DNA from 2 places in the Mucilaginibacter sp. P4_A11 genome. Region 1 is predicted to be linked to the other one. Evidence: riboswitches for the same ligand, from Rfam matches in the RefSeq annotation. Region 1 holds a riboswitch; the other holds the start of a gene.
The links. Region 1 has a riboswitch for cobalamin ahead of metE (5-methyltetrahydropteroyltriglutamate--homocysteine S-methyltransferase). Riboswitches for the same ligand answer to the same signal wherever they lie in the genome.
Positions count from the first base shown of each region.

Region 2: linked by a shared signal. The riboswitch ahead of AC1DUD_RS00850 (TonB-dependent receptor plug domain-containing protein) and the one ahead of metE (5-methyltetrahydropteroyltriglutamate--homocysteine S-methyltransferase) in region 1 are both predicted to bind cobalamin.

Region 1 covers NZ_JBFUHE010000010.1:16,785-22,533, reverse strand. Annotated here, with positions in the region: gene AC1DUD_RS19235 (MFS transporter) at 329-1,567, shown strand; gene AC1DUD_RS19230 (MFS transporter) at 1,665-3,029, opposite strand; cobalamin riboswitch at 3,255-3,447, shown strand; partial or broken gene metE (5-methyltetrahydropteroyltriglutamate--homocysteine S-methyltransferase) at 3,620-5,749, shown strand, end outside.
Region 2 covers NZ_JBFUHE010000001.1:185,696-191,444, forward strand. Annotated here, with positions in the region: gene AC1DUD_RS00835 (hypothetical protein) at 1-280, shown strand, start outside; tRNA gene AC1DUD_RS00840 (tRNA-Ala) at 447-520, opposite strand; gene AC1DUD_RS00845 (cryptochrome/photolyase family protein) at 766-2,184, opposite strand; cobalamin riboswitch at 2,304-2,504, shown strand; gene AC1DUD_RS00850 (TonB-dependent receptor plug domain-containing protein) at 2,607-4,691, shown strand; gene AC1DUD_RS00855 (YncE family protein) at 4,694-5,749, shown strand, end outside.

The DNA of each region.
Region 1 (5,749 bases):
AGACTAAATGGTTTAAAAAGTTTACTAACCGGATCGGAGGCGAGTTTGTGAATATGTTGTATTTTAGTGTATGTGGTTGATAAATAGTTGATTGTGATGTTTTTGATTTTGTAGATGTAAAAGTGTTGGGAGTTTTTTTACATTGATTTTATTAATCTATGTCTCTAAATGTACCTTAAATAAGCAATTGACATAGTAATGTAATTATGGATAAAAGTAGACTGAATGGTTTTATATAATAAACCAATTAGTCTACTTTTGTTTTAAAATAAGAAGGGTATTCTGTTAATACTGACTTTGAGCACCGTTAAATTTTTAATATTAAATTATGAAACTTATAAAAGAACATCACAGGGGCATTAGCACGGTTTTAGCATTTGCGCTGATCCCCCTTTCGGGTTTTGCAACTGATATTTATATACCCTCGCTGCCTTCAATGGCCAGGGAACTGGCGGTTAATAATTCGGCGGTACAGCTATCGTTGATTGCTTTTATGATTAGCTCGGGTGTTAGCCAGTTATTTGTTGGTAGTTTGCTTGATAGCTTTGGCCGCTACCGTATTGGCACTGTCTCTTTACTGGTTTTTGCTTTGGCAAGTTTTAGCATAGCTGTTAGTCATAACATTGAACTTATTTATGCGATGCGTGTTTTGCAGGGTATCACTGTAGCTCTTATTGTAGTAGGAAAAAGGGCATACTTTGTAGATATGTATTCCGGCGAGCAACTTAAGCACTATACCAGCCTTTTTTCTATTATCTGGGCAACTGCACCTATCGTTGCACCTTTTATCGGGGGATATCTTGAAGCCGCTTTCGGTTGGGAGTCAAACTTTTTTTTCCTGGGGATTGCCACGCTTTCGCTTTTGGTTTTAGAATTGGTTTACGGCGGCGAATCGTTAAAAAACTATCATCCGTTTAAGGCAAAAAGCATTCTGCAGGTTTACCTGTCAACCATTAAAACCCGCGATTTTTCTTTGGGCCTGATCCTGATCTCGCTAAGCTATGCAATGCTGGTGGTTTACGGAATGAGCAGTCCTTTTATCATTGAGCACGTATTTCATTTTTCGCCGGTGGTAACTGGCTATTGTTCGCTGCTTTCGGGGGTATCACTCATGGCGGGCGGCATTATTTCCAAAACCCTGATTAAAAAACCGCTCATCCAAAAAGTATCGATAGCACTTGCCTTACAATTAGGTTTTGCTGCTTTAATGGTGTTTACAGCAGGTATTAAAACAAATTTGTTTACGCTAATGGCCTTTACTGCTTTAGTTCACTTGTTATCAGGCTTTATATTCAATAATATATTTGCGTACTGTTTGGGCCGGTTTTCAAAAAATGCAGGCATTGCAAGCGGTGTAACGGGAGGTTCTTTGTATATAGTTACATCCTTTTTTAGCTATGGAATTGTTAACCTCATGGCTATCAAAAATCAGCAGCTCTTAGGAACCGCATATCTTTCATTCGCGATATTGGCAGCTGTTACCTTGTTACTTTTCATCAAAGCCAGGGCTTCGCACCAAAGGCAGCAGGAAACGGCTGTTACTTTAACCGCTGAAGTTGCTGTATAAAAATTGGTAATAAAGAAGTTTTATATCATCCGATAGATAAGTGATACCGACAATTACCTACCGGCTTCAATTATCTATTAGGATGATATTGCGGCTTTTACTTTCTTAAACCTCGGATCACCAAGATCATAGCAAAGGCTGTTAAGCCAATAGAGATTGCCGCGCTTTTGGATACGGCGCCTAAGATATTCAACGTACCACCGGCAGCCATGGCACCAAAAACAGCAACACCGATGGCGCCTGCTGTTTGCCTTGCCGTATTCAGGATAGCCGAAGCTGTTCCTGATAGTGTTTTATCCACGCTTGATAAAATACCATTGGTCATGGCAGGTACGGCAAGGCCCATACCCATCGGCAGGACCAGGAAGGGTAGGAAAAGCTGAATGTAAGGCGTATGCTGGTGCACTACAAATAAGCCTGCAAACCCAGCGGCAAACATGATCAGGCCCACAATAATAGGTTTACGGATCCCGTAGCGATTGATAATACGGCTGCTGATCACATTGGAAATTACAAAGCCTACAGTAAGCGGAAGAAATGCCAGCCCGGCCATAATGGAGGGATAATTAAGTACTTTTTGCAGGTAAAGGCTTAAAATAAAAACACTCCCATAATAAGACCCATTTAAAACGGCACCCAGCACTAATAACGCATTAAACCTTCCTGACCTGAACAGGTGGAAAGGCAGCATGGGATGCTTGACCTTGTTTTCAATCCATAGAAAGATCCCGAAAAGCAACAAACTCAAAATAAGTCCTCCCCAAATCAGCACATGGCCAAATCCAAACCTTGGTATTTCAATGATCACACTGATGAGGGTTGTAATGGATAGCATCCAGGTGATTTGTCCGGGTAAATCAAAGCTCCTTTTTGTCGTTTTTTCCGTTTGCTCCATTTTAAAACTCAGGATGTAACCAATGATGCAGATGGGAATGTTAACTATAAAAATGAAACGCCAGCTACTAAATGCTATCAGTAAACCACCAATTGTAGGGCCTGCCGCCATGGCAGAGCTTCCGGCGGCTGTCCACAAGCCAACAGCACGCGTACGTGTTTGCGGCATATGTGCAAACTGGTGATTGAGCAGTGCAAGAGAACTTGGTATCATCATAGCGGCCCCAATTCCCTGCGCCACACGGCAAATGATAAGTGTAATGGCATCGGGAGCTAAACCGCAGCCTGCTGATGCAATACCGAAGATGATCAAGCCGATCTGGAATATTCTTTTCGATCCTAAAAGATCGCCGAGACTGCCTGCCGACAACATGAGTACAGCAAAGGCGAGGGTGTATGCGTCAATTACCCATTGCAGGGTGCTGATACCGGCGTGATATGCTTTTGCAATTTCAGGTAAAGCAATGTTGACTATAGAAACATCAAGCTGTGCTACTACGAAAGCGAGACTGGTGGTTAATACCACCCAGGTAAATCCCGGTGGGTTTGAATGCGTTTTCTGACTCATAGAAGCAGCCAAAGTTAAGGATCAATTTGCATCGGGAATGGTACAATTCAACGGTTTATTAAGCTCACTTGCTTATTGACCGTTGTGTGACTTATGGTAGATAGAGGAGACCTGCTATCCGTCTTTCACAGAGTGCTTTATCAAAACATCATACTTTAACAAATAAATAACCTGAATATTCAGCGGGCATATCCCTATATTTGCCTTGATATAGTTCTTTACTTTACTTCATCAACCGGTATAGGTTTTACTTAATTGTAGATTAATAGGGAATCGTGTGCAAATCACGAACTGTCGCGCAACTGTAAGTAACACAAAAAAGTTTTTGCCAATGATACCCACTGATCGTACGTTGCGATTGGGAAGGGTGGTAAAAATGTTACAAGTCAGGAGACCTGCCTAATACTGAATTGACAGTGCTTTCGCGGTATGAAGCTTTGGTCAGGGTTATGATTGCTTGCTTGTTTGGGTTTATTACCCATAGTGATAGCCTGTACCCATATATTCTCTCCCTTTTACTTACCACAAAACATTGCGAAGCTTAGCTGAAAGGGCTTTTAACCGATTTATTCATTTAATCAATTAAAAGAATGCTAACGCAAAATTTAGGTTACCCGCGCATTGGTAGCCGGCGCGAATTAAAAAAAGTCTGCGAAAACTACTGGGCAGGCAAAACCGGGTTTAAAAATGTACTTACTATTGGTAAATACATCAGGGAAGAAAACTGGCTGCTGCAAAAAGAGGCCGGGATTGACCTGATCCCCTCAAATGATTTTTCGTTTTATGACCAGGTGCTTGACCACTCGTTGATGTTTGGCGCTATTCCCAAACGTTACCATGAGGTGATAAAGCAAAAGGGGAATACTGAGCTTGATCTGTATTTTGCTATGGCCCGCGGTTATCAAAAAGAAGGTTTGGATATTGTAGCCATGGAAATGACCAAATGGTTTGATACCAATTATCACTACATAGTCCCCGAGTTTTATAAAGATCAGTAGTTTAAACTCTTCTCAACCAAAGTTATCGATGAGTTTTATGAGGCCAAACAGTTGGGCATCACCAGCAAGCCGGTATTGATCGGCCCTGTATCGTACCTGTTGTTAGGCAAAAAAAAAGAAGCTGGTTTCGATAGGGTAGACCTGATCAAAAACTTGCTGCCTGTTTATGTTGATATTTTAAATAAGCTTAAAGCTTTAGGTGCCGAATGGGTGCAGTTTGACGAGCCATTTTTAGCGCTTGATTTAACCGAGAAACAACAACAGGCAATTAAAGATACCTACGCTCAATTGAGGAAAGAGTTTCCTTTCCTGAAGATAGTACTGGCAACCTATTTTGAACGCCTGGGTGATAATACTCAATTGGCTACAGCGTTACCGGTTGATGTTTTGCATGTGGATTTAGTTCGCGCACCTCAGCAATTAGATGAGGTGATAGCCCATCTTCCGCAAAAAACTATCCTCTCATTAGGTGTGGTTGATGGCCGTAACATCTGGAAAAACGACTTTATTAATTCGCTGGGTATTATAAAATACGCTAAAGACAAACTGGGTGCCGATCGTATCTGGATAGCTCCTTCATGTTCATTGATCCATTCGCCATGTGATCTTCAAAATGAAACCAATGAAGAAGTGCTTACTCCCGAAATTAAACAATGGCTGGCCTTTGCGCGGCAAAAGATAAGTGAGGTTGTGTTACTTGGAAAACTGTCGGCCGATGTGATTGGTGATAGCAGCCTGCATCAATTGGCTAAAAACCGGGAAGCAAATGAGGCCCGCCGCACATCGACGCTTATTCATGACGAAGTTGTTAAGCAGCGGGTAAACATCATCACCGAAAATGATGTACGACGTACAAGTACTTTTGCTGATCGTAAAAAACAACAGCAGCTTTTACTTGATCTGCCGCTTTTTGCTACCACAACTATTGGTTCATTTCCGCAAACAACTGAAGTTCGAAGCTGGCGCGCACGTTTAAAGAAAGGGGAATTAACCGCAGCCGAATATGATAAACTGATAGCCGAAGAAACCGAAAAGGCAGTAAAATGGCAGGAGGAAATAGGCCTGGATGTGTTGGTACATGGCGAGTTTGAACGCAATGATATGGTTGAATATTTTGGCGAGCAACTGGCCGGTTTCACCTTTACACAGAATGGCTGGGTGCAAAGCTACGGCAGCCGTTGTGTTAAACCGCCCATTATTTATGGCGATGTATCAAGGCCGGAAGCAATGACGGTAAAATGGTCGGCCTATGCGCAGTCCCTGACCTCGCAATGGATGAAGGGTATGTTAACCGGCCCGGTCACTATTTTGCAATGGTCGTTTGTACGTAATGACCAGCCGCGCTCGGAAACCTGTACGCAGATAGCTTTGGCTATCCGTGATGAGGTATGTGATCTGGAAAGTGCGGGTATCAAGATCATTCAGATAGACGAACCCGCCATTCGTGAAGGGTTACCGCTTCGCAGGGATGACAGGGCAAATTATCTCGACTGGGCAGTTAAAGCTTTTCGAATTTCGGCAAGCGGCGTTCAGGATAGCACACAGATCCACACACATATGTGCTATTCGGAGTTTAATGATATCATTAAAAGCATAGCCGATATGGATGCTGATGTGATCACGATAGAAACATCGCGCTCACAAATGGAGCTACTGGATGTTTTTGCCGATTTTAAATATCCTAATGAAATCGGCCCCGGTGTGTACGATATCCATTCACCG
Region 2 (5,749 bases), on a different contig from region 1:
GGTAATTGTACTCGAACAACTTAGTACAAATAGCAGCGAGGAAACAGGCGTAGTATTTCCATGGGTAGGCCTTTATGATGGAATGATAAATAGATTGCTAACGATTTTCTCGTCCTGGCTTTTGCCTTGCATTTCAATTATAGCCCTTTTTGTGAGGCTATGGACACCGGGAGATTTTAGCTTTTGGATTGCTTTTTTATGCGGTGTCGGTGTCGTAATTATCACTCCGCTGATTTACTATACAACGAGAAAAATTAAAAAAGCTTATGTTGGTCACTAATGGCTTGGTTTGTAAGAGTTCTGCTTTGATAACAGTGAAGACTTGACTGAAATTTGGCGTAATTAATGTCAATTAGCTCGTTATACTATACTGTTTTAAATTATTTCATGTTTTACCAGAAACAAAAAAGGCCTTACGATTTTTCGTAAAGCCTTAATTATCAAAGTGGAGAATATCGGAGTCGAACCGATGACCTCTTGCATGCCATGCAAGCGCTCTAGCCAGCTGAGCTAATCCCCCGTATTGGGTCGCAAATATATTATAAGTTGTAAACATTTGAAGCATAAAATCTACTTTTTTTGAAAAATGAGTAATCCATTTAAAAATGAGCTTCAAAATAGATGTGATTTAAATTTAGATAATTCATTTACAGGAATTTATGAATTGTTATTAATAGTGAACCTGTTTGTCAAGTTGGCTCAGGAACTTTTCGGCGTCATTTAAATGCTTATTTTGCTTTTCTGCGGGCATTTTATCAAATGTTTTTACCAGCATGCCCAGGCGCGGATTTTGCAGAAAAAAATTCCGGTGTACGTGCATAAACCGCCAGAATAAGCCGTCCCAGGTTTCCTGCCATTCACCTTTTTTCCAATCGCCCATTTTAATAAATAATTGCTGCCGCTAATGTAGGGTTTGGTCATCATGAGGCCGCCATCGGCAAATTGGGTCATGCCGTAAGTATTGGGCACCATTACCCAATCGTAGGCATCTGCATACATTTCCATAAACCACCGGTAAACATCATCGGGATGGAATTCGCACAGTAAAAAGAAGTTTCCCATAACCATTAAACGCTCAATATGATGTGTGTAGCCGGTAACCAAAACTTTTTTAATTACCACATCAACAGGATGTATCCCCGTATTGCCTTGCCAAAATGATTGAGGTATACGGCGTTTAAATCCCCAGTAATTTTTGATACGCTGTCTTACCCCTTCACGCTCATAAACAATGTGTATAAATTCGCGCCAACCCATGATCTGCCTTATAAAACCTTCTAAAGAATTTAAGGGAATATCCGAATCGGCAGCTACATCCAGGGCTTTATCAATTACCTGTTGCGGATTAAGAAGGCCGATGTTGAGCATGGGGGTTAACACCGAATGATATAAGAAACTTTCATTAGCCACCATTGCATCCTCATAAATGCCAAAATCATGAAGGCGTTGCTGCAGGAAATTTTCGAGCCAGCATTCAGCTTCATCATACGTGGTTGGATAAAACCCGCCCAGGTTGCCAAAAGGCGATGCTGTGCTGCCGTAGTTATCAGGGAAATGTGTATCTACATAAAGTTGTGCTTCTTTCAGATATTCGTTTTCCGGTGGAACATCAAGCAGGGGCACCACCTTGTTCTTGGGAAATTTAAGTCGGTTTTCACTATCATAGGTCCATTTACCACCGACTGGCTTTCCATTACGCTCAAGTAAAACTTTACGCTGTTTGCGCTGGTCTATATAAAAGTCGGTCTGATAATAGGTTTTCTTTTTGTCGAAGAAATCAGCTACTTCATCAACGCTGTTTAGAAAATTGGGACTTTGATATTTGTGGAGTTCCACGTTATGTTTTTCGCAACTACTGTTCAGTCTTTTTTCCAGCCAGTTGTCGGCAGTATGCGTATAATAAATCTGTTCGATACCTTGCTCTGCCAATGACGTTATAAGCCAGCGTACATCGGCGCGTGGATCTTGGGCATCAATATAATTAACCGCTATTTTACCGGCCGACAGGTGATCAGCATAAAACTTCATTGATGCCCGGTGGAGTACAATCTTTTTTTTATTGAAATTGTATTGGTTAAAAAACAGCGTTTCTTCCATAAGGTAAACCTGCCGGGATTGCTTTACTGCGGGATGATGTTTAAATAGCTGGTGCGGAAAAATGAGTGTAACGCTGTTTTCTGACATACATAAACAATAAAATATAGTCAGCTATGTTTGCATTATCTTATTGTATTTTACTACCTCATTAGCGGTGTAATACCCTTGTTGCAAACTGCAACTTGTTTAATTAAACTTTTAATATATACCTTTGCCCTGCTTTTGGTTCGCGGATAATTAACGCCCGCGATTAAAAGGGAACCCGATGTAAATCCGGGACTGTCCCGCAGCTGTAAGCTCCATAACACCGAAGCCCATTCTTATTGTCACTGTTCCGATATGTTCGGAATGGGAAGACAGGGCCGGGGGGAGTAAGTCAGAAGACCTGCCACCAGCACATATTAATTCATAGCTTTCGGGGATTGAAGCTGGAATGAGGATACCTTTCGTGTATTTCATTTTTTGTAATTCGTTCTGTTTGCTGTGAGGTTTTTTAACCCACAACACTCATGAAATTAACTGTGCGCCACACGTTCGCAACGCGTAATGGCTGTATCAAAGGTTTATTATGGCTTGTTTCCTTTGGGATAACAACAGCTTGCAGTTGCCTTCAAGTTTCGGCGCAATCCCCGGTTCATAAAAAAGATACTACCCAAACAGATTCTGTTAAGATCAATCACCTTAAACAGGTGGAGATCCGTGCCGTCAAAACCGACATCCGCAATACATCCCCCACTCCCGTACAGGTTTTAAAAGGCGATCAGCTACAGCGCCTCAATAGTTTTTCTGTGGCCGATGCCATGCGCTTTTTCACCGGCGTTCAGCTTAAGGATTACGGGGGAGTAGGCGGTTTAAAAACCATCAATGTGCGCAGTTTGGGCACCAATCATGTTGCCGTATTTTATGATGGCGTACAATTAGGCAACGCTCAAAACGGGCAGGTTGACCTTGGCCGGTTTTCGTTGGATAACATTGAGGAGATAGATCTTTACAACGGTCAACGAAGCGAGATCTTTCAACCGGCCAAAGCCTTCTCGGCGGCAAGCACCATATATCTGCAATCGGCAAAGCCCAAATTTGAGCCGGGCGAGCATACCCACATCCGCATGAGTTATAAAACCGGGTCGATGGGTTTGTTAAATCCGTCCTTGCTGTGGCAGCAGAAGCTCAATGATAAAATCAGCAGTACTATTAGTGCCGAATATATCCAATCAAACGGCCGGTACAAATTCAGGTATACTAACGGGGTGTATGACACAACCGCGGTGCGCAACAATGGAGATATAAAAGCCTACAGAGTAGAAGCTGGTCTTACCGGCAGTACGGCCGATAGCGCCAGGTGGGCAGTGAAAGCATACAGCTATATTTCAGATCGGGGTTTACCGGGAGCAATTGTTGCCAACAAATTCAATTATTCACAGAGGCAGTGGGACCGCGACCAATTTATCCAGGCCAATTATGAAAGCAATACGGCTAACCGATATAGCTTTAAAGCGGTAGCCAAATATAGTGACAACTACGAACGCTACCTGGATCCGGAATTTGTGACTACCACAGGTTTCCTGGATAACCGCTTTTACCAGCATGAACTTTATACTTCTATAGCCAACCGTTACCGCATTTTGCCGGTTTGGGATATCGCGCTCTCCGTCGATTTCCAAATGAACAATCTCGACGCTAACTTATACCGTTTCCCGTATCCAACCCGCTACACAGAACTGGTTTCAATGGCTTCGCAGCTTAGGGTAGGAAGGCTTAATTTGCAGGCATCACTACTTGGTACTTTTGTTAATGATCAGGTAAAGGAATATACCGGGGCGGGGCGTAAAACAGCCTATACGCCAACAGTAACTGCCGGATGGCGCTTGCTTGACAATAACGACCTGATGCTCCGGGCATTTTATAAAAACATCTTCCGGTTGCCCACTTTTAATGATCTTTATTATACGCTGATCGGAAACACCCTGCTTAAACCTGAATACGCTAAGCAATACGATGTTGGCTTTACCTATAACCATGAGTTTAAAAACCGGTTACTTCAGTCGTTTTCTGTACAGGTTGATGCTTATTATAACCAGGTAAGGGATAAAATTATAGCTGTTCCCGGCCTCAATTTGTTCAGATGGGTGATGTACAATGTGGGCGATGTGCACATAAAAGGAGCGGAGATCAATATCCAATCCGGATGGAATATTGCTGATGAGCTTACTATCACTGCCGGGCTCAATTACACCTATCAACAGGCTTTTTATAAAGAAGGGGGTATTACCTATCGCTATAATATTCCTTATGTGCCCATGCACAGCGGCTCGTTCACTTTAGGGGCAGATTATCGCCGGTTCCAATTCAATTACAGTTATTTATATAACGGACTTCGTTACGATGAGCAGAGTAATGATGTAAACCATGGTGATAATACAGTAGCACCCTGGTACACGCATGACCTTTCGGCAAGCTATCTCACCAAAATATATAAGCGTAAAACCAGGTTTACCCTCGAGGTAAATAACCTCCTGAACCAGGACAGGGAAATCATCTCCAACTTCCCGATGCCCCGGCGTTTTTATCGCTTCAAACTAAGCTATAATATCTAACCATGAAAACATCAAAAATAGCCCTATATCTACCCGTTGCCCTGTTTGTGGTATTGCTTGCGGCATCATGCCGGAAGGCACCGCAAGTAATACCTAAACAGGTTGAACAGATTGCTGCGCCGGATCCATCGAGTGTGATCAAAGGGATATACCTGCTTAACGAGGGTAATATGAACATGAACAAGGCCTCGTTAGATTTTATGAACTTCCGTACCGGTGTTTACGAGCGAAATATCTATAACGAAGCTAATCCCTCCGTTACTAAAGGCCTGGGCGATGTGGGCAATGACATCGGTATCTACGGTTCAAAGATGTATGTGGTGGTCAATATCTCTAATAAGGTGGAGGTGCTGGATGTAAAAACCGCGAAAAAGTTAGCCCAGATAGATATTACCAATTGCCGTTATGTAACCTTCCATAAAAATAATGCCTATGTAAGCGCCTATCTCGGCAAAGTTGGAGATCCTAAAGCCCCCAACGGCATCGTTGCCGAAATTGATACCACCAGCTTACAGATAGAGCGAAAGGTCACGGTTGGCCGCCAGCCGGAGGAAATGGCGATTGTTGGCGAAAAGCTTTACATAGCAAACTCAGGCGGTTATAGTCCGCCGGATTATGAGCGTACAGTTTCGGTAATTGATTTGGCCTCGTTCACAGAGCTTAAACGAATTGATGTGGCTATCAATCTCGACAGATTAAAAGCCGATAAATACGGCGATATCTATGTTACCTCGCGCGGCGATTATTATACGATTCCATCCAAGCTGTTTGTTATCGATACCCAAACCGATGCAATTAAAAAAACATTTGACATAGCTGCCAGCAACCTTTGGATAGATGACGATGCGGCTTATATCTACAGTACAGAATGGAGCTATCCGCAACAAAAAAACACCATTAGTTACACCATGCTCAATGTAAAGGACGAAACCATACTGAGCAGCAAATTTATTACCGACGGCACTGATAAAAAAATAGTAGTGCCCTATGGCATAGCCGTTAACCCGCTTACTAAAGACGTTTTTGTTACCGATGCCGGTAATTACGTGGCTTCGGGC